One region of the Turicibacter sp. HGF1 genome, then DNA from elsewhere that is predicted to be linked to it. Evidence: a T-box and tRNA genes for the amino acid it is inferred to sense, from the RefSeq annotation. Region 1 holds a T-box; the other holds one or more tRNA genes.

Region 1 (12,077 bases):
TTTGTTGTGTTACTTGAACTGGTTGTGTCATTTGTTGTGTTACTTGAACTGGTTGTGTCATTTGTTGTGTTACTTGAACTTTTTGAATAACAGGTTGTGAGACAGTTTGAATTGATGTCGAAACTGGCGTTTCAGATACAGTTTCTTGACTTTCCACCGTCGCCACTTCCTCCTCTTGATCTAATCCATATAACATATCAAACAAGTTAGACTTTTCTTTCACAACAGGCTCTTCAAAAGTTACTTCTTTAATATTTTGTTTTAATGGATACGGTAAAATTTCTTCCTCTTCTATCATTTCTTTTGGTTCTGTCACTTCTTCTTGCACCACTGGAATTGGCATCACTGGATGATATTTAGTCGGCATCGTTTGTTCTGAAATAACTTCTTCCCATCCTGTTGATTGTGAGATTGGTTGTTGAATCGTTTGCTCAATCGTAGCCACTTGCTCAACAACTTTTTGTTCAACGGGTACTTGAATTTCCTCAACTTCTTTAACGACTTCCTCTTTAACCGGTACGACTTCTTCAACCACCTCAGTAGCAGGAGTAGTTGGAACAGGTTCTGATTTTTTTTCTACAACAACCGGTTCTTTATTTAAAATTTGCTTAATTTTATCTGTTAATGTTTCTTTTCGAGATGCCTGCTCAACAAATGCACCTGAATCAGATAATTGTTCAACCACTGGCTCTAGCTCTTCTACTACTTCTGCTTCAATCACTGGCTCTAACTCTTCTACTACCTCGGCTTCAACCACTGGCTCTAACTCTTCTACTACTTCTGCTTCAACCACTGGCTCTAACTCTTCTACTACTTCTGCCTCAACCACTGGCTCTAACTCTTCTACTACCTCTACTTCAATCACTGGATCTCGGTCTTCCACCACCTCTACTCCAATCGCTGGTTCTAGCTCTTCTACTACCTCGGCTTCAATCACTGGTTCTAGCTCCTCCACTACCTCACCTTCAATTACTAAATCTGGCTCTTCTCCTACTTCCTCAATCGGTGCAACTGCCTCAACATCCCCCCCAACCACAGGAACAAATTCATCATTTGATTCAGTAAAGATTTCTGTTTCTCCTTCTTCCTCTCCATCATTTTGAACTTGGTTAACTGCTATTTCTTTTCGAGCCACCTCTGATAAAAATGGTTTAGGAAGTGCAGCATCTTTTTTAACTGGTTCCTCATCAACTAATTCCACCGCTTCCTGGTGAGATGGCATCGCAACGTCATCAAAATCTAAATAGTCAAGATCCTCATCATCATTCGACGCAACTGATTTAGGAGAAAAAATAGCTTCCTTAGTAAAAATAACAGGCGGTTGTTCCTGCCCTTCATCCTCTTCATCAGGTTCAATTAATGTTGGTGTACTATCTAAATTATATCCTGCAATGCATAATCTAATATTTAAACATAACCTATTTCCATCTTCAATCGTATAATCAAAATTCTCTACATCAATTTTAATATTCGTCGTACGATCGTTATTAGGTAGCGTGATATCTAAAGGAATACACTCATTAAATAAAAATTGCTCTTTAGTCGATGAAACATATTCTCCATCAATACACACTTGCCCGCGAAGTGATAAATAATCCCCTTCATCATAAACGTTTGTCTCAGGTACAATATTAATCGATACAATATCTTCTATGTTTTTGATTGGTAGTGTACAATCCCAATTAAATGAATAACTCATTTTTTACCCTCCTATTTTTCTTTGTCATTTCATTATATTCCTAAGTCTTTAAAATATGTAAAAACTTGCGAGGATGACTAAGACTTCATCATTTTTTTAAACATAGAATCTTTTATCGCTTAACAAACATTTTAAACCGAAATGTTCTTTACCATTTTTCTACATTTTTTTTATTATTTCGACTATTTTTTTTACCATAAATTATGATATAATTACTTCATCCAAGAAATTGGATAGCATAACACTACCCTAATTGATACGGTTTACCCCATCATGCCGTATCAGTATATTATTCTCTTTCCATTCCAATGTTTTATAATTACCCTTTTTTTGAGGTAGAATGGACCTCAAACTTTCTTAGAAAAGAGTCTGTTTAAACTTTTTTAAAATAGACTCTTTTTTTATGTTAAAACTTCATTAAAAAAGACTATCTCACTTTAGAGATAGTCTTTTTTTTATTCAAATGTAATTTTGTTGACAGTTTCCTGATCTAAACGACGAACAACTTCTGTCATTAATTTAACTGTATTTTCATAATCATCACGATGAATCATTGAAGTATGTGAGTGAATATAACGTGATGCAATTCCAACTGACATCGCAGGGGCCCCATCATGTGCTAAATGCATTTTGGCTGCATCAGTTGCTCCTCCTGGCGTAATATCAAACTGATATGGAATATTTAATTCATCCGCTACGCTCACAACAAAATCACGTAATCCTTTATGACCAACTAATCCACCATCAATTAAAGTAATGATTGGCCCTTTCCCCATTTTTGCTTGGATTTGATTCGTAACCCCTGGCACATCTCCAGCTAGTCCTACATCTAAAGCGAAAACGATGGATGGGTTAATCATTTGGCTTGTTGTCACTGCTCCACGGCATCCAACTTCTTCTTGAACTGTTCCCACACCGTAGACGATGTTTGGATGAGATTCACCTTTTAAATTATTTAACACTTCAACAGCTACGGCACAACCGATACGATTATCCCATGCCTTAGCTAATAAGTATTTATCATTCGCCATCGTACGGAACTCAATATAAGGAGTAATCATATCACCTGGTCGAATACCAAGCTTTTCTACCTCTTCTTTACTCTCAACACCTAGGTCAATATACATTTCTTTAATATCAACCGGTTTTTGACGTGCCTCAGGTGTCAAAATATGAGGTGGTGTTGACCCAATAACCCCATGATACGTTTTCCCACTATTTGTTGTGATAGTGACTTGTTGTGCAAGCATCACTTGTCCCCACCATCCACCTAGTGTCACGAATTTAATAAATCCATTATCATCAATACGTTGAACCATAAATCCAACTTCATCCATATGACCTGCAATCAAGATTTTCGGTCCATCTTTTTCCCCTACTTTTTCAGCAATTAATGATCCGATATTATCTTGATAAATTTTATCTGCTGAGTCACCAATATATTTTTTCATCACTTCACGTGCTTGACGTTCTTGACCCGGTACAGCATTTGCATCTGTAATTTCTTTTAAGAACGTTAGAGTTTGATCTAACTTAGTCATTATGTTTCCTCCTATTATCCATAATTTTCTATAAGTAGTATCATATCATTTTATCTCATTGATGAAAATAATTTTAAAAATATTTTCTTTAAAAATATCAAAAAAACACTACCTTAAGGTAGTGTTTGAAGTTTATAAAAAATTATTTATTCATTGCAGCTTTTGCAGTTTCTGCTAAAGCTGTGAATGCAGCAGCATCAGCTACAGCTAAATCAGCTAACATTTTACGGTTAACTTCGATTCCAGCTAATTTTAATCCGTGCATTAATTTGCTGTATGATAATCCATTCATACGAGCAGCAGCGTTGATACGAGTGATCCATAATTTACGGAAATCACGTTTTTTCTGACGACGGTCACGGTATGAATATTGTAATGATTTCATTACTTGTTCATTTGCAGTTTTATATAATGTGTGTTTTGATCCAAAGTAACCTTTTGCTAATTTTAAAACGCGTTTACGACGTTTACGTGATACAACTCCACCTTTTACACGTGGCATATTGAGTTCCTCCTTTTGTAGTACAAAAAATATTTAAATGATTATAAGCTATATAACATATCTTTGATACGTTTGTAATCGCTATTTGAAACAACAGCAGCTTTAGCTAAGTGTTTCTTTTGTTTAGTTGTTTTATTGTGAGCTAAGTGGCTTGTATAAGCGTGAGAACGTTTTAATTTTCCTGATCCTGTACGTTTAAAGCGTTTAGCAGCTCCACGATGAGATTTCATTTTTGGCATGGTAGAGTTCCTCCTTTATCTTTTCTACTTTTTCTTTGGTGCTAAAACGAGAAACATTGAACGTCCGTCAAGTTTTGGATTTGATTCAAGGTCTGCGATTTCAGCACACCCTTCAGCAAAGCGAGTTAAAACATTGCGACCGAATTCTGTATGAGCAATTTCACGCCCTTTGAAACGTACGCTAACTTTAACTTTATCACCTTTACTAAGGAATTTTTGAGCATTTTTTAATTTAGTATTAAAATCATGCTGATCAATGTTAGGACTTAAACGAACTTCTTTAAGACTTACAACCACTTGGTTTTTTCTCGCTTCGCGAGCATGTCTTTGTTGTTCGTAACGGTATTTACCGTAATCCATAATACGACAAACAATCGGATTAGCTTGTGGTGCTACACATACTAAATCTAAATTTTGTTCAGAAGCAGCACGTAAAGCATCTTTGCGTTGCATTAAACCAAGTTGTTCGCGGTTAGGACCAATGACTAACATCTCCTTAGCGCGGATATCCTCGTTGACTAAGCTCTCGTTTTTTACATTCTTCTTGCTAATGATGAGCACCTCCAATTTTATAGAACATTCATGGAAAAAAAGAAAAACGTAGGCATTCAAGCGCCCACGTTTAAAATCACAGTTAAAAAAAACTATGCGACTTTTAAACCTATCGACTTAAGCCAATCAGGTGAGAAGTGGGTACTTCTTCTTTCCACATGATATTCACATTTATTAATTATAACACCTTGATTAGTATATGTCAATCAAGCGCTATATATTCTTTAATTTTTTTAAGATTCGTATCATTTAGGAATCCACTCTCAACCAATGCGGTTAAAGCATCATCATTAATGACCTCATCTTTAACTAGTCTATCATAAGTTTTGTTTTTAATCAACTCTTCATAGTAAGAATTAAAAATTTCCAGTGTTATGGTTTGATTGTTCAGATATTCCTGAGTATTTGCTAAATATTCTTTCATTTCATTAATTCCAATCTTATTATTTGAAAAATTAGCTAAATAACCAGAAGTTGTTGCAATATACGGGATTAAATATTCATAGGCATCTTGCAACGAATTTTTACGACTTGGGTCTTTTTGAATCATTTCTTCCATCACTTTAAGATTAACTGTCGTCCCATCAAAAATGAGATGTGCCTCTTCTTTGTAAGTTTGTAATACCTGAGTAAGTGTTTCATAGGGGGCATAAAACTCTTCAATATCCTTTGAAATAAAAGGAACTGTTTTTAATAAAAAAGAGGAGAATGTATGGGGGCCTACTAAATTAAACAAAGGAAATCCAACAATCATTAAAACAATGATTAAATACGTATACGTATTTAAAATGGTACACCCAGAACTTAGAATCCTTCCAAACGTTGAATTTAACTTAATTTTTCTGAATAAATACCTTTCCCATTCATAGTTTCTTCCGAATACATATAGAATGCTCTTTATAATAATAAATATAAACATATAAATAATAACAAACATAATAAGTGGAATAATCATTTCTTCGTGAGGTTGCACTAAATAAAATAACTCATCAGGAATCATTAATCCTATATTCGCATTTTCTGGAATCGTCTGAATCGCTTTATTAGTTAAAAAAATAGAAATAAAATAAGTCGCTATCATTGAAATCAGTTGCAAAATAAGTTGAAGAAAACTGAAACGAAACGTATCTTTATAACCCAGATAAGCAGCGATTAAAAAAACAAGAAGGGCTATTACATCTACACTCCACTGTCTTAACACGACCATAGTTTCAATCATTTTTATCACTCCCTACTTTACAATACCTACTTATTCTTTCCTTTTAACTGATAAAAACACAATCATCAACTAAATTCATTATTGTAATTCTCTATCATTCTATTCATAAAATTCCAAAAATCTATAAAAAAATGAGAAGCTACAAGCTTCTCATTTTGACTTATTATTCAGGTTTATAGTTTTTACGCTCTGCAATTTCTTCAACTAAGAAATGAACGAATTCTTTTAATGGTAAAGTCTGAGTTTTTTGCTCACCGAAACGGCGGAATGTGACTTCATTATTAGCAACTTCTTTATCCCCTAATACAATAGACATTGGGATTTTCTTAGTTTGTGATTCACGGATTTTATAACCCATTTTTTCTTCACGCTCATCGATTTCTAAACGAACACGGTATTTACGTAATTCTTTAGCAACTTCTTTTGCGTACTCTAAATGATATTGATTATTAACTGGAATCACTGTTACTTGTGTTGGAGCTAACCATAGTGGGAATGCTCCTTTGTAAGTTTCAATTAAATAAGCCATGAAACGCTCATATGTTCCGATTAAACCACGGTGCATAACAACTGGACGTACTTTTTCACCAGTTTCAGATACATAAGTTAAATCGAAACGTTCTGGTAATAAGAAGTCTAATTGAATAGTTGACATTGTAATATCATGTCCTAAAGCTGTTTTGATTTGGATATCTAATTTAGGACCATAGAAGGCCGCTTCTCCTTCAGCTTCAATGAATGGAATATTATTTTCGATTAATGTCTCGCGTAACATTGACTCTGCATTTTCCCACATTTGATCATCATCGAAATATTTTTCTTTGTTTTCTGGATCACGAAGCGATAAACGATAGTAGTTAATTTCAACTCCGAAGTCTTTAATCACACGGTGAATTAATTCTAAACAACGAGAGAACTCTTCTTTAATTTGATCTGGACGAACAAAAAGATGAGAATCTGTTAAAGTCATCGCACGTACACGCTCAAGACCAGTTAAAGCACCTGAGGCTTCAAAACGGTGTTGAATAACTTGCTCTGCATAACGAATTGGTAAATCACGGTATGAACGTAATTTTGTTTTATATACCATCATATGGTGAGGACAAGACATCGGACGTAATACTAATTCTTCATTATCCATTTCCATTGGAACGAACATATCTTCTTGATAATGTGCCCAGTGTCCTGAAGTACGATATAAATCAACAGATCCCATAACTGGAGTTGCTACGTGTTGGTATCCGTAATCTTCTTCTAATTCAGTAATATATCGTTCGATTTGTTGACGAACTTTCATACCATTTGGTAACCAGATTGGTAATCCTTGACCTACTAATGGACTGAATGTGAATAATTCTAATTCACGTCCTAATTTTTTATGATCACGTTCCTTACGCTCTTCTAAAATACGTAAGTGATCAGCTAAAGCATCTTTAGATAAAGCAGCTGCCCCGTAAATACGAGTTAACATTTTATTGTCGCTATCTCCTCGCCAGTAAGCTCCTGCTACACTTAATAATTTAAAGAACTTAACATCTTTTGTATTTGGAACATGTACTCCGCTACAAAGATCTGTAAAATCACCTTCTGAATAAGTTGTGATGATTTCACCTTCTTTAATCGCATCAATTAATTCTAATTTATATTCATCAGCTGCAAATAATTCTTTTGCTTCTTCACGGCTTAATTCTTGACGAATAATCGGTAAAGCTTCTGAAGAAATTTTTTGCATCATTTTTTCAATAGCTGGTAAATCAGCTTCTGAAATTTTTGATTCTGTATCAATATCATAATAGAATCCATCTTCAATCGCAGGTCCTACTCCAAATTTTGCATCTGGATAAAGACGTTTAATAGCGGCAGCCATTAAGTGAGCAGCCGAATGGTTAATAATTTCCCACGCTTCTGGACGATCATTTGTAATTAATTCAATTTTTGCATCTGCTTCAATTGGACGAGTTAAATCATATAAATGTCCGTTAATTTTAGCAGCCACACATTTTTTACGTAATCCTGGTGAAATAGAGTGCGCAATCGCATCTGCAGTAACTCCATTTTCAAATTGTTTCACATTCCCATCTGGGAAAGTAATGTTAATCATGGTATTTCCTCCTTTTATTTTTCGTTTACCTCGGAGCGAAATTTTTGAGTATAAAAAAAATCGCTCCTAAAATTTAATTAGGAACGATTATAATCGCGGTACCATCCTATTTCCAACAAAGAAAAGACTCTTCGTTAGCAACTCAATTTAACGTTAACGCAGTCAGCGGGAAACTTTTTCAAGTCCAGTTCAAAGGGAGTAATTCAAACATCGTACTTAGAAATCTTTCAGCCATGGATTCCCTCTCTAGAAAGTCGTATGAATAAATCATATCCTTATCAAAACCTTTGATATATCAGTCTACTCATTAGTATATGTATGAATCATATTATAATGTATGATTTTTTTGAAATCAAGCAAAAAGTGATAAGAATTTTAGCGATTTTGACGATAATTTGTTCCAGTAATAGCGACAGGAACACTTAAAGCTTTGATACGTTCTAAAATACGTGCCCCCTTAATTTCCTCAACTTCTCCTTTTTGAGTATAAGAATAATGATGACGTAATTGTTCATAATCCAAGTTCGAAGTGAAAAAAGTTGGAAGCCCCTGATGCATTCGATAATTTAAAATACGGCCAAGCACTTCATCCCGCATCCAGCTCGTCATCGATTCACTTCCAATATCATCTAGCATCAAGACATCGATTTGCTTTAATTGTTCAATTTTATCATATCCACTATTATTGTCACTATTAAATCCTGATTTAATTTCAGCAACCAATTCAGGAAAGTAAACTAAGCCACAAACAATTCCACGTTGAGATAAGATATTTGCAATGGCGCTTAACATATATGTTTTCCCTGTGCCAAAAGGGCCATATAAATAAAGACCGCGACCTTTTTTATTTGTCATGTATTCATTAATAAATAAAGTTGCTTTTTCATAAAACTCGACACGCTCAGGATCCATGATAAATCGTTCAAAATTCGCATTTACAATATCACCCGGCATATGAAAACTTTTAATATTCGCTAAATGTTTTTGATTTAACTCATAATGACAAGGCGTATATGCAATCTTAAGTTGCTTATACCTTGGTTCAAGTTCTGGTCGATGTCCTTTAACGGGTTGCTTACAATAATCTAATCCTAGACAACCCTCACATTTGGATTTATTTCGTGAATACTCATCTAAATCGGATATAAAGCTCGACAGACGTGACATATCCACCTCAGACTCATGACATTTTAATGCCTGTGCAATCTCTGGTTCATTTAATAACTCTTGATATGCCTGCTCAGCTCCAAACGTTTTCGGTATTAAATCACCTAATCGTTTCATCTAATTCACCCTTTCCCATTTAGAATCTGACTCTGTAATTGTTTCATGCGTTCAATCTTTTGTAAATCTTCTTCACTCAATGTTTTTTTATTCGATTCTTGCGTTTGCGGTGCTTTCAGCCAATCAGGAACTTGCTCTTGACGAACTACTCTCGCTGATTTTTGATAAGATGGTTTACTTGCTGCTGGCATCGTTTTTTCATTTTCACGTTTTTGCTTCGCTTTAAGCGTTGACTTAACTTGAGCAATTGCTTTTTCAGTATTATCAATCTCTTTACGCTGCCATTCACCCGCAATTTTTTCAACCAATTGCTTTGGCAATCGCCCATCTGAAATATTTAACACATAATCAATCAACACATTCACAACACCGGATGGCATTTGTTGATCCACCACTAACCACTCAACTAATTGACGATCGGCTGGAACAGGTTCTTTTTGATGTTGCTTAAACTTCAAGAAACTAAGTGGATGTTGTGACAGATGAATCAATAATTGTTTTTCCTTTGCACTTGCCGCATTCGCTTCACTAATCATGGTCTCTTGATTAACCTGCGAAACTTCCACCACCTCGATTGGCTTTCCTTTATTTAGAAATTGAAAATATTGTTTCGCTTGTTTTCTAAATACCTCTAAGTTGACGAAGCCATCACTATCTAAAGCATCAAAAATAAGACGAGCTAATTCACTTTCATCTAATTTATATAAAAAGGCAATCTTATTAATTTGATCGAGAAGTTTATCCGATAAAATTTGATCATCGAGTCCAAACTGCTTGAGTAAAGCAAATAGTAGCTCTTCATTAAAGGCTTTCTCTAGCTCTACTCCCTCACGCTTCATCTCACTAACCGGCAGTGGACTAGCTTGTAGGGTTTGAGAGTTACGAAGTAACACCGTCGTATCAAATACTTCATTAAATGGTTTTGAGACATTTTTTCCTTCTGCTTTAAAAGCATCTTCAATAAAAAATTGCTTTAATGCTTGATAATCTACATTCCCAACTTTTAAATTTAAAAAGACATTAATAATTCCATCGCTAAAAAAGGCACGAGCTTTCATCGGTCTTTTTAAAACATACGTTATATGATGAGATTCTTCGGTGATATACACAGAAACTAATCCAACGGCTTCTAATTTATAACGCCACTCTAAAAACTCCTCAATATTCGTATTGAGTAACTGTAATAACAAATGATGCGTTAAAGATTGTTCCTGTTTTTTTAGTGCTAACGTATTTAAAGTCGTAAATAAACTCACGGCTTGCGGACCAATAATGGGTTGATACAGCAACGTCAAAACTTGTATTTCTTCCGAAGTCATCATTTGAATGGGACTTAAGTCGAATGTTGTATTCGGTTTAAGAGATACTCCCATTATTCAAACACTCCTTCTTTTAAAATGTTAAATCCCTATTAAAAATAGGGATTAATCAATCTATTATCGGTTTAAAGCTAATCCTTTAAACATAATTTTTTTATCTAATTCTTTATAGAATTCTTGAATCAGTTTTTTACCTTTTCCAAATGTAATGAGACCAGGCGTATTAATCGTAAAATCAACCGCTGATTCAATCGGCGTAATTTTAACAATCGTCACAATCACTTCAGCATCTTTACGCTTAAGCATTAATTCTTGACGATCATCATCTTCAAATTTTACCTCAAAGTTTAATGATTTAGCAACCTCAATAATCGCTGCTTTCGTTGGTTGATACTTTGCTTTATAGTAATGAGTCATTAACGCCTCATCCGTCGTTTTTTCACCTGATTCGTAGTGTGTTTTAAATAAGTCCATAAATCCCATTTCTAGTTCCTCCCTTAATTCCTATACTTTTCCACTATATTAATTATGACTATGTTTAAGACAGCAGCATAACTGATGATACAGTGTCTCAAACTGAGTTCGTAACTCACTGACTTTACCTTCGTTAACTAAAACGAAGTTCGCAAGATCACGTTTTTTATCCAGTGACATCTGAGAATTAATCTTGGCGAGCGCATAGGCCTCCTCGATTTGGTCTCTTGCCATCAGTCGTTTAATTTGCGTTTCCTGACTGACATAAACGACAATCGTCACATCCGTCAGTGATTCAAACTCAAACTCATATAAAAGTGGCATATCGAGAACCACCATCGATTCATTAGCTTTTTTCGCGAGTTCAATCCCTTCTACTAACTTTTCACGGATTAAGGGTTTCATAATTTCATCTAATTTTGCTTTTGCAGCCTTATCTTGAAAAATTAAACGCCCTAGCCCCCCGCGGTCTAGGTTCCCATCCGCTAAAATAATATCCTGTCCAAATACATCTGCTAATCTTTTTAGAAGTACCGTATTTGGTTGTTGCATCTGTCTGACAATTAAATCAGCATCTAAAACCGTCACACCCTTGTCTAAAAACAACTGAGTGACCGTACTTTTTCCTGATGAAATTCCACCCGTTAATCCAACTACTAACATGGATACAATCCCCCTTAAGACTTAATTATTTGGCATGTTGGACAAAAGTAAGTTCCACGTCCACCAACCTTAATTTTCTCAATAGGGGTTTCACAGATTTTACACACTTCACCCAATCGTTGATGAACTAACAACTCTTCTTGAAACGTTCCTGATACACCATGTGTGGATGTAAAGGTTCGAATGGTTGTCCCACCTAATGAGATGGCTTTTGCTAACACCTCTACTGTATATTTTACCACATTTTCAATCTCGTTGTCGGATAATTCATAGCTTGGGGTTAAAGGATGAATCTTTGCCCTAAATAACACCTCATCTACATAAATATTACCCAGTCCACAAACTACACTTTGATCTAGTAATAATGACTTAATCGGTTTCTTTTTCCCTTTTATTTTTCCTTTAACATACGCTGGGGTAAACTCATCTGAAAAAGGTTCCACCCCAAGCACTTTAAAAGCAGAGGTTTCTTCTAAATCTTGAC
Region 2 (12,077 bases), on a different contig from region 1:
AATGCTAGAGATATTGCAACAGAATTAGGGATTATGTCTGAAAGTGTTGGATTTGTTCTTGGAATTGCAAAAGATTTAGTAGAATATGATTGTTGTAAACGTGCGTATATGCGTGGTGCTTTTTTAGCGGGAGGATCAGTTAATAATCCAGAAACATCATCGTATCACTTTGAAATTTCTACATTAGATCAAGAACTAGCAGAAGATTTAAAAGATTTAGCTAATGTTTTTAATTTAAATGCTCGTGTTTTACAGCGTAAAAAGGGATATATTATGTATATTAAAGAAGCTGAGAAGATCAGTGATTTTTTAAGAGTGATTGAGGCTTATAATGCAGTCTTGAATTTTGAAGATGTTCGTATCTTTAGGGATATTAGAAATTCAGAAAATCGTTTGAATAATTGTGAAATTGCAAATGAAACTAAAACGATTGCGGCGGCTCAACGTCAAATTGATAATATTGAATTAATTGATTTTGTATATGGAATTGATTCATTACCAGAGAGATTACAACATGTAGCTAAATTGCGTTTAGAATTTCCTGAAGAAAATTTGAATTATTTAAGCGATATTTCAAATGAAAGAGGATTTAAATTAACGAAATCTGGGATTAATCATCGTATGCGTAAATTAGCTGAAATGGCTGAAGAAATTCGTGACAATCAAAAGAAACGTTTATTAGAGGAAAATCAAGATTAAAGCGAGATGATGAGTATCTATCGTTTTGAAATAGTAGAACAAACGTGAACCTTATTTATGACTATATGGCATAAATAAGGTTTTTTTATGTTAAATCAAATTTAAGTTGAGTATGATTTTAAATGAATGATAGATAATAAAGAGGATTGAAAACAAATTAACAACCGCTTACATTCTGATAATCTTGTACTTATAAATTAAAGTTTAGTATACTATAGATAGATAATTTAAGGAGGAAACAATATGACTAAAAAACCTGTAGCATTAATCATTTTAGACGGATTTGGTTTACGTGATGAAACTGCTGGGAATGCAGTTAAAGCGGCTAAAATGCCAAACTTAGATCGTTTATTCCATACATATCCTCATAACACTTTAGAGGCTTCTGGATTAGGAGTTGGTTTACCAGAAGGACAAATGGGGAACTCAGAAGTAGGACACTTAAACTTAGGTGCAGGACGCATCGTTTACCAATCATTAACTCGTATTAACTTAGCGGTTAAAAATGGTGAATTAAATACTGATGCAACAATTGCAGAAGGTGTTAAACATGCTTTAGAGAATAACAAAAAAATTCACGTAATGGGATTATTATCACCTGGTGGAATCCATTCACATAATGAACATATGTATGCATTAGTTGAAGCTGCAAAAGCTCAAGGTGCAAAAGAAGTTTATGTTCATGCATTTTTAGATGGACGTGATACAGCTCCTAAATCTGCATTAGAATATGTTGAAGCATTAGAAGCAAAATTAGCTGAAATCGGAATGGGGAAAGTTGCGACTGTTTCAGGACGTTACTACTCAATGGACCGCGATAAAAACTATGATCGTACACAATTAGCTTACGATGCTATGACTCAAGGAACTGGAGAAAAATTCGAATCAGCTAAAGCTGGTGTAGAGGCTTCTTACAAAAATGATATTTTAGATGAATTCGTTGCTCCTTTTGTTGTTGATGAAAATGGATTAATTCAAGATGGAGATACAGTCATTTTTGCCAACTTCCGTCCTGATCGTGCACAACAAATCGCAATCGCGTTATCTAACCCAGAAAATGTTGCAAACTATGCAAAAGAAGGTAAACCAGCATTAGATTCATCAAAAGGGCCAAAAGATGTATACTTTATTTCAATGATGTCTTACGGAAGTGCTGTAAATGGGCCAGTTGTATTCCCATTACAAGACTTAGCTAATACTTATGGAGATGTTATTGCAGCAAATGGATTAAAACAATTACGTATTGCTGAAACTGAAAAATATGCTCACGTTACATTCTTCTTCGATGGTGGAGTAGATAAAGAAATCGAAGGAGCAACTCGAGTTTTAATTAACTCTCCAAAAGTTGCAACTTATGATTTAAAACCAGAAATGTCTGCTTACGAAGTAGCTGATGCTTGTGTAGCTGAAATTAACAAAGATATTCATGATACAATTATTTTAAACTTCGCTAACCCAGACATGGTTGGACATACTGGAGTATTCGATGCGACAGTTAAAGCATTAGAAGCTGTTGATGAGTGCTTAGGTAAAGTTGTGGATGCAATCATCGCTAAAGGTGGAGTTGCAATTATTACAGCTGACCACGGAAATGCTGAAAAATTAGAAGATGAAAATGGTGGAGCATACACAGCTCACACATCTAATCCAGTTCCAGTTATTGTAACTAAAGAAGGAATCGAGTTACGTAACGGAGGTAACTTAGGAGATTTAGCTCCAACAATGTTACAATTATTAGGTGTTGAACAACCAGTTGAAATGACAGGAAAATCAATCATTAAATAATATTCAAAAAGACATAGCGCCTAAAAGGTGTTATGTCTTTTACTTTTTGTAAAAAAAAGTGGTATTATTTTCGGTAAATTATAATATTTATAATCGGATTCATATATACTTTCAATATATGATTGAAGTTTAATTTATAGGGAATAGGTGTGATTATTTGTAATATAAAATTCCATAATAAAGATAAAAGGTATGGATGATAAGACAAAGAAAAAAATCGACTTATTCAAGAATTAAAGAGGTAAATTTAACGTTTATATTTGAAAATGGTGGATATTTATGGTACTATATAAAAGTGGAAGCCAGGTTAGTTTAGTGGTAAAACAACGCAATGGTAATGCGTAGCCGCGAGTTCGATTCTCGCACCCGGCACCATCAAAATGGATTGAAATATATAATCTAGCTGAGAGCTAGATTTTTTTTTGTCAAATTTCTTAATTAGTGATTCATAATAATTGAAATTTTGGTCATATTAGAGATTGTATTGAAAAAAATTGAGATATTGAGGAATAATATGATGTAAGAGCTTATTTTGTTTCATTAGTATGAGCTTTAATTTACAAAAAATAGCGTTTACAACAGAAAAATATCTTTAATCTCCAAAAAAATGTATTATAATAAGAAGTGTGAAAAAATTAGAAAAAAAGGAGCTGTCATACATGCCTTATATTGTTGACGTTTATGCTCGCGAAGTATTAGACTCTCGCGGAAATCCTACTGTTGAAGTAGAAGTTACAACTGAAAGTGGATCATTCGGACGTGCTTTAGTACCATCTGGAGCTTCTACAGGAATCTACGAAGCTGTTGAGTTACGTGATGGAGATAAATCTCGTTACTTAGGAAAAGGTGTTTTAAACGCTGTTAAAAATGTTAACGACATTATCGCACCTGAATTAGTTGGTATGGATGTTACTGACCAATGTGGAATCGACCGTTTAATGATCGCTTTAGACGGAACTAAAAACAAAGGTAAATTAGGAGCTAACGCAATCTTAGGTGTATCTATGGCTGTTGCTCATGCTGCTGCTGATTTCGTTGGATTACCATTATACCGTTACTTAGGTGGATTCAACTCTAAAGAATTACCAACTCCAATGATGAACATCATCAACGGTGGAGAGCACGCTGACAACAACATCGACTTCCAAGAATTCATGATCATGCCAGTTGGAGCTCCAACATTCAAAGAAGCTATCCGTATGGGAGCTGAAGTATTCCATGCATTAAAATCAGTATTACACGGTATGGGATTAAATACAGCAGTTGGAGATGAAGGTGGATTCGCTCCAAACTTAGAATCAAACGAAGCTGCTATCAAAGTTATCTTAGAAGCTATCGAAAAAGCTGGATATGTTCCAGGTAAAGACGTAATGATCGCTATGGACGTTGCTTCTTCTGAGTTCTACAAAGATGGAAAATACGTTTTAGCTGGTGAAGGTGGAAAAGTATTCACATCTGAAGAATTATGTGACTTCTACGCTGAATTATGTGAAAAATATCCAATCATCTCAATCGAAGACGGTTTAGACCAAGACGACTGGGCTGGATGGGATTATTTAACTAAAAAAATCGGAGATAAAGTTCAATTAGTTGGAGACGATTTCTTCGTAACTAACACTGAGCGTTTAGCTGAAGGTATCGAGAAAAACGTGGCTAACTCAATCTTAATCAAAGTTAACCAAATCGGTACATTAACTGAAACTTTCGAAGCTATCGAAATGGCTAAGAAAGCTGGATACACTGCAGTTGTATCTCACCGTTCAGGAGAAACTGAAGATGCTACAATTGCTGACATCGCAGTTGCTACAAATGCTGGACAAATCAAAACAGGTTCTATGTCTCGTACAGACCGTATTGCAAAATACAACCAATTATTACGTATCGAAGATGAATTAGGACAACAAGCTGTTTACAACGGAGTTAAATCTTTCTATAACTTAAAAAAATAATTTAATTTATTAAATTAAATCGCACACGATTGTTTTTAAGTTAGGGATTTATAACCTAATTAATCATGCACATATATTGAAGCCCATCTAGGTTTAGGTAACTAAATCTAGATGGGCTTTTTTTGACAAAAAAACATTTTCAAAATAATTGTCGATTTAACAAAATATGCTAAAATATACTTATATATAAGTCTTCTATACTTAGAAAAAATGCGACCTATTAGTAGAAGATACCTTTTAAATGGGAGAGATTCCATTTGATTTTATTACACCTTTGGTGAATTAACCTTTAGACAATAGAATACTGCTTTAATAAAAATTACCATAGGATGGAATTAATCTATATAATATAGGTTCGCTAGTATTTGGTGTGAAAAACAATCCGCAACTGATAGGAAGAAATTTTTATTTCAATATACAGTTCTAGAGTGTTTAACCAGTTTAAAATTGTTAAAAATATATGACATGATTGAAAGGATGAGACAAATGAAAAAATCAGAAGAAACTTTGAATTTTAAATTGATTAATCGAGTTGTCTTATTAATTGGGATCTTAGTTGGGGTTCAGGTTATTAAAATATGTTTTCCGATTATTAAACCTGTTATTTCAGCATTAAATTTAATTATTAGCCCATTTATTATTGCGATTTCTCTAGCATATTTACTCAATCCATTAGTCGATTTCTTCTGTCGCTTACATTTTAAACGTTCATACGCGATACTTGTAACCTTTGTTTCAATTGTCGGTGGGTTATTTTATGCTATCTTTAGCTTAATTCCGTATTTAATTGTTAATATTCAAGAAGTACTTAATAGTATGCCAATGTTGATTGAAAAAGTGGAGCTTCTTATTTCTAATTTAAATCTAGATTATATTGATATTTATAAGTTTGATTTTAGTTCTCTGTTTAGTGAAAATTCAAAATTCTTTACCCTTTTTTCATCATTTTTATCACGAGCAGGTAGTTGGTTATCAAGTGCAAGTAGTAGTTTTACGATGATTATAGGGATGTTATTCCTAGTTCCTATTTTGTTATACTATATTTTAAATAACTTCTATGAACTGCGTAATCGAATTAAAAACTATTTAATAACTCACCGTCATATTCAATTTTTTAATATTTTAAAAGAATCGGAAGAAGTTGTGAGGGGATATGTGTCAGGAACATTAGCAGTATCACTTGCTTTATCGATAATTGCATCTATTTATTTTGCCTTAATTGGATTAGATAACGCGGTTGTATTTGGTGTTTTAATTGGATTTTTAAATATTATTCCTTATGTGGGACAAATTATTGGTACGATTCCAGCTGCTCTTTTTGGTTTAACAGTTTCGATTTGGACGCCAGTGTATGTCATTATCGGAGTATTAGCACTTAATTTTATTGAAGGAAACTTTATTAAACCACTTGTGTTCTCTAAAGCAGTAGACTTTCATCCAATTATTTTGTTAACACTTATTATTATTGGAGGACAAATTTTTGGGGTAATTGGGATGATTTTCATTATTCCGATTGCAGGTATTATAAAAATTATCTTACGTTATAGTAAAGACGTCTATTTTGAATACCGTAGTAAAAAAAATAATGAATTGAATTAGTTTAAAGGTCATTTCATAATCATGGAATGACCTTTTCTATATTAAAACAAAAATATATTTCACCATTATAAATGAGTCTCGGGCCTTATATATGCAAAAATAATCAAACTTCAAAAAATCATGTCTTTTCTACATATAATTGTTTAGTTAATCATAGAGTTTATAGATAAGAAATCTACTTTACCTTATGTAAATAATGAAGTAATGATTGTAGGAGGAGTTGTTAGATGGGATTGTTATTATTGCAGTATGTGGGATTATCGTTTTTAGTCGTCTTTTCATCAATTAAAATTTCAGAATGTGTAGATGAACTTGATCAGAGAACTAAACTCGGGGGAGCTTTAATAGGAGGAATTTTATTAGCTGGGGTTACATCCTTACCAGAATTGATTACAAGTATTTCATCAACAATGATGTTAAATAACCCAGATTTAGCATTCGGAAACATTCTTGGAAGTAATGCTTTTAATGTTTTTATTTTAGCGGTTGGAAATATTGTTTTTATTAAGCACATGTTATTTAATAACATAGGACGCTCTAACACGATGACAAATGTTATTAACTGTAGTATTTATATTATTATTTTATTTACGTTTTTTAGTCCAACGATTACACAGGTGGGACATGTTGGAACAGCATCTATTTCTATTGCGGTGTTATATTATTTAAATTTAAAATTAGCTTCTAATTTAGAGTCTAACGACAATCAAAGTAGCGATTTGCCAAATCCATCAGAATCAATGCTTAACTTAATTTTACGCTTCGTATTCTTTGCAATTGTTATTGTGATCAGTAGTTTATTAGTTTCAATTACGACAGATAACATTGCAAGGGAGACTGGTGTTGGTTCATCTTTTGTGGGAGCAATCTTTTTAGGGGTGGCAACATCATTACCTGAGATGACTAGTTTAATTAGTTTAATTAGAATGCGTAACTATGATATTGCAGTTGGGAATATTGTTGGAAGTAACTTGTTTAATTTTGGAATTATTGCTTTGACAGATGTTTTATATTTCTCGGGTAATATCTTTGAAATTGCCGATATCTCCAATTCATTGTTAGTTTTTGTTGGCTTGGCAGAATCTATTGTATTAGCTTTTGTGTTATTTGGTATTAAGATTAAAAATAAATTTTTATACGCAATTCCTTCTGTTTTGATTATTCTAGTTTATTGTTACTATATTACGACATCCTTGAAATAATGGTTGAAATTGTATAATAGATGTGATACAGTTTTGATATATACAAGGAGGGTTTAGGATGTTTAGTTTAGGTGTTGTAGACGTATTATTTATGATTGTTTCAGTAATCCTAATTGTCTTAGTTGCATTACAAAGTTCTAAACAGGGATTAAGCGATTCATTAACAGGTGGAAATAGTGAGTTATTCAAGAATCAAAAAGAACGTGGAGCAGAAGCTTATATTGTTCGTGCAACTTATATTTGTTCAATTATTTTTATCGTTTTAGGACTAATTATTTTTATGAAATAATATACTAGCTCATATTCGAAGAATATGAGTTTTTTTAATGTCAAAATACGTAGTAGCAATAAATTATATAATATTGGTACAAACTAAACATAGGTCAAATACAAGAGAACTTTGTATTCTCGGATTCTAAAAAATGGTTAAATATTTAACCGAGTATGATAGAATAGTAGTTATGAGTTGGAGGTGTGCTATTTGCGCAATACAGTATTAGAGTTATTAGGATCAAGTCATTATGAAGCAATGACAATTGATGAGTTAGTAGATTATTTACAAATTGAAGGAACAGAAGCTTTTAAAGAATTCGTTAAATTAATGGTAGCCCTTGAAGATGAAGGGGTTGTCGTACGTTCAAAAAATGATCGTTATGATTTAGCACGTGAATTAGGTTTTTATAAAGGAATTATTTCTATTCATCCAAAAGGATTTGGGTTTGTTGAAATAGATGATATGGATGACGTTTATATTCGTAATGAAGATTTAAATGGAGCCTTACATAAAGATACGGTTTTAGTTAAAATCTTACCATCTTCTAAAGGTGATAGTTTAGAAGGAGAAATCGTTCAAGTTTTAGAACGTGGAATGAAAGAGTTTATTGGGACTTACTATGAAATTAAACAAGTAGGTTATGTTAAACCAGACAACTCACGTTATCATGCTGTTGTAGCAATTCCTAAAAATAAAAGTAAAGGGGCTGTTCGCGACCATAAAGTCCGTGTTAAGATTGTTGACTACTTAGAAAATAATGTTGTTAAAGCAGAAGTTTTAGAAATTCTTGGACATAAAAACGATCCAGGTATTGATATTTTATCTGTTGTTTATAAATATGACATTGTACCTGAATTTTCAAAGGATGCATTAGAACAAGCTGCTGCTATTCCTACGGAATTAGATGCAGACAGCTATAAAGGTCGTCGTGATTTACGTGGTGAAACCATTGTTACAATTGATGGCGATGATGCTAAAGACTTAGATGACGCTGTTCATGTAAAAATGCTTGATAATGGAAACTATTTATTAGGTGTTTCAATTGCAGACGTTTCGTATTATGTAACCGAAGGGTCTCCATTAGATCGTGATGCGTATTTTAGAGGGACTAGTGTGTATTTAGTTGACCGCGTTATCCCAATGATTCCACATCGTTTATCAAATGGAATTTGTTCATTAAATCCTCAAGTTGATCGTTTGACGATTACTTGTGAAATGGAGATTTCACCTAAAGGTGAAGTGGTTAACCATGAAATCTTCCCTTCTGTAATTAATACAACAGAACGTATGACTTATCACAATGTGAATTTGATTTTACAGGGTGAGGATCAAGAGGTTTTAAATCGTTATGAAGCGTTAGTACCAAATTTCCATCTAATGTATGAGTTATCTCAAATTCTACGTAAAGCTCGTCATGATCGTGGATCAATTGATTTTGATTTAGATGAAGCAAAAATTATTGTAGATGAGTATGGTTTTCCAACAGGTGTTGAACTTCGTGACCGTGGGATCGCAGAGCGCATTATTGAAGATTTTATGTTAGCAGCTAATGAAACAGTTGCTGAACATTTCCATTGGATGGATGTTCCATTTATTTATCGAGTTCATGAACATCCAAAACCTGAAAAATTAGAGCGTTTCTATAAGCTAGCTCGTGCTTTAGGTTATGAGATTAAAGGAACAAGAGAACATGTTCATCCAAAAGCATTGCAAATGATTACGGAAGCCGTACAAGGAAAACCTGAGCATGCTGCAATTAATACAATGATGCTTCGTTCATTACAAAAAGCAAAATATAGTGAAGAAAGTTTAGGACATTTTGGATTGGCTGCAGAGTTCTATACTCACTTTACATCACCGATTCGTCGTTACCCGGACTTAATTGTTCATCGATTAATTCGTCGATATTTGTTCGAACAGGACTTATCAAATGAGACTTTAACATATTATAATACTATTATGCCTGAAATTGGTCTTCAAACTTCAAAACGTGAGCGTGATGCAATCGATGCAGAACGTGAAGTGGAGGATATGAAAAAGGCAGAGTATATGACACAATTTATTGACGAAGAGTTTGAAGGTGTTATTTCATCTGTTACGAAATGGGGAATGTATGTCGAACTACCAAATACGGTAGAAGGGCTAGTTCATGTAAATGATTTAACAGATGATTATTATGAATTTGATGAAGATAATTTAGCATTAATTGGACGTCGTACGAAAACCATGTACAAACTTGGGGATGTTGTAAAAGTTGTTGTAGTAGCTGCAAGTAAAGAGGAAAGAACTATTGACTTCCAATTAGTTGGTATGAGTAAGAGCCGTCCTAAACGTTCATTTAAACGTATTGATACACGAGGTGCATCAGGAGCAAATGATCGAAGAAGAGATGGCAAACCTAAAACATCTTCATCATCAAATTCGAGAAATAATCGTAATAAAAAATCATCTGATCGTTTCAATGATAATAAGAAACCAAAAAGAAAAAATAATAAAGGTTCAAAAAACTTTTCGAATCAAAAAAGTAATAGTCAAAAAAAATCTAATAAATAATAGTTTGGCTAATTAGTGAAAGGGTGCAGGTAAATCATGATGAAGAAGTTAAAAGGTATTAAGTGGTTCAATGTCATTTTGTTCCTATTCGTCATGGTTGGTTTATTAGTTTTAGCTCAATTTTTTGTTCGTCCTAATATGGAAGGATGGGATGTTGAGCGTGTTTTACATTATGAAGCTGCTAATGATATAAATATTATTTATGATTATATTTATTCAGACGAAGTGGATTATGGGATCGTTGTTGATCAACAAAAATGTGAAAATGAGGAGACTTGTGATGTTAAATTAACGATATCAAAAGGAAGAGATGTCTCAAAAAACACAGAAACAGAAATTAGAGCCTACCTAGATGAATTGATTGCTACGGGATTAATTACAGCAAATGAAGTCAATTATCATGACTCAATGTACTCAAATGATGTAAAGCCTGGATTTGCAGTTTATTATGAACCAGATCCTATTAAACAGCGTATTGATATTAGCTTTTCTTTAGGACCCGAAATACGTGTCTATAAAGCTTCTATGGTTGCTGTAGGTGATATTTTACTACATGATACTGTATTTAATGATTTTAGATTAGAAGGAGATTTGTTTGATTTTTCTCCATTACTTGAAAATGTAAAATCATATATTGAACCAGCAGACTTTGCTTTTGCAAATCAAGAGTCAAATATTGGAGGTATAGAGATTGGATTATCTTCATATCCAAACTTTAATAGTCCATATGAAATTGTTCGAGATCTTGTTGGCATTGGATTCAATATGTTTTCAAGAGCTAATAATCACACATTAGATAAGGGAGAAAATGGCGTGATTTTGGCTGAATCATACTGGCAAACCTTAAATGGAATTATTTCAGCTGGATCAACTGATTCACAAGAAAAACGTGATCAAATCCCTGTGATTGAACAAAATGGAATTAGATTAGCATTACTAGCATATTCTTACGGATTTAATGGATATAGGGTTCCAGAAGATAAACCTTATTTAGCTAATGAGTTCAGTTATGAACAAGCGGAACAAGATATTCAAAAAGCTAAAGAAGTTGCAGATGTTATCGTGGTTTCAATGCATTGGGGTACTGAATATCAAGATACACCAAATGAAACACAGTTAGAACAAGCCAAGTGGCTAGCAGATCAAGGTGTAAATGTTATTTTAGGTGAACATCCTCATGTTTTACAACCTGTTGATATCTTGGTTGGACGTGATGGAAATGAAACATTAGTTGCGTATTCATTAGGTAACTTTATTTCAGGTCAAACAGGACTTGCTAAATTAGTAGGTGGAATTTTAAAGTTTGATATTATTAAAACAACGATTGGTGATGAAGTGAAAATTGAAATTTCGCAACCTCAATTAATGCCAACCTATAACTATGCTGAAAATGGAACAGTTAATTATCAATTAGTTCCATTAGTTGAATCTGATCAACGTGATTATTTTGAAACGGTTCAAGCTTTAATGGAAAATTACTCGAATGTAGTTGATGTTGTAGATTACATTACTTACGATGAAAATTAGTTGGAGAGCTTAAAGGTGGTGTAAGAATGCCAAAAGGTGTGGGATCAACGCTTGCGCAAAATAAAAAAGCAGGACATGATTATTTTATTGAAGAAACATTTGAAGCGGGAATTGTGCTGCAAGGAACTGAAATCAAATCGATTCGTGCCGGTAAAGTCAATTTAAGAGATTCATTTGTTCGTATTGATCGTAATGAAGCTTTTGTACATAATATGCACATTTCTCATTATGAACAAGGAAATCGATTTAATCATGATCCATTACGTACAAGAAAACTATTATTACACAAACGTGAAATAGCAAAATTAATTGGAACACAAAAAATGGGTGGTTATTCACTTATTCCATTAAAGTTATACATTAAAGATGGATATGCGAAATTATTATTTGGTATTGCAAAAGGGAAGAAAAATTACGATAAACGTCAAGATTTAAAGGCCAAAGATGCAAATCGTCAAATTGAAAAAGCATTGAAAGACCGTCAAAAGT

The links. The T-box of region 1 lies ahead of thrS (threonine--tRNA ligase). A T-box ahead of a tRNA ligase gene usually reads a tRNA of that ligase, here a tRNA-Thr.
Region 2: it has a tRNA-Thr gene. The T-box ahead of thrS (threonine--tRNA ligase) is inferred to sense a tRNA for this amino acid. The anticodon was not compared.

The regions. Positions count from the first base shown of each region.
Region 1 is NZ_AEXQ01000069.1:23,122-35,198, forward strand. It holds gene HMPREF9402_RS06720 (hypothetical protein) at 1-1,699, opposite strand, end outside; gene HMPREF9402_RS06725 (M42 family metallopeptidase) at 2,155-3,240, opposite strand; gene rplT (50S ribosomal protein L20) at 3,383-3,742, opposite strand; gene rpmI (50S ribosomal protein L35) at 3,784-3,981, opposite strand; gene infC (translation initiation factor IF-3) at 4,006-4,542, opposite strand; ribosomal protein L20 leader region at 4,568-4,692, opposite strand; gene HMPREF9402_RS06745 (hypothetical protein) at 4,736-5,752, opposite strand; gene thrS (threonine--tRNA ligase) at 5,916-7,853, opposite strand; T-box leader at 7,930-8,144, opposite strand; gene dnaI (primosomal protein DnaI) at 8,229-9,137, opposite strand; gene HMPREF9402_RS06760 (replication initiation and membrane attachment family protein) at 9,143-10,510, opposite strand; gene HMPREF9402_RS06765 (hypothetical protein) at 10,574-10,939, opposite strand; gene coaE (dephospho-CoA kinase) at 10,979-11,593, opposite strand; gene mutM (DNA-formamidopyrimidine glycosylase) at 11,608-12,077, opposite strand, start outside.
Region 2 is NZ_AEXQ01000024.1:156-12,232, reverse strand. It holds gene whiA (DNA-binding protein WhiA) at 1-699, shown strand, start outside; gene gpmI (2,3-bisphosphoglycerate-independent phosphoglycerate mutase) at 943-2,484, shown strand; tRNA gene HMPREF9402_RS02505 (tRNA-Thr) at 2,786-2,859, shown strand; gene eno (phosphopyruvate hydratase) at 3,144-4,433, shown strand; gene HMPREF9402_RS02495 (AI-2E family transporter) at 4,920-6,032, shown strand; gene HMPREF9402_RS02490 (sodium:calcium antiporter) at 6,260-7,234, shown strand; gene secG (preprotein translocase subunit SecG) at 7,293-7,523, shown strand; gene rnr (ribonuclease R) at 7,716-10,061, shown strand; gene HMPREF9402_RS02475 (CapA family protein) at 10,101-11,588, shown strand; gene smpB (SsrA-binding protein SmpB) at 11,615-12,077, shown strand, end outside.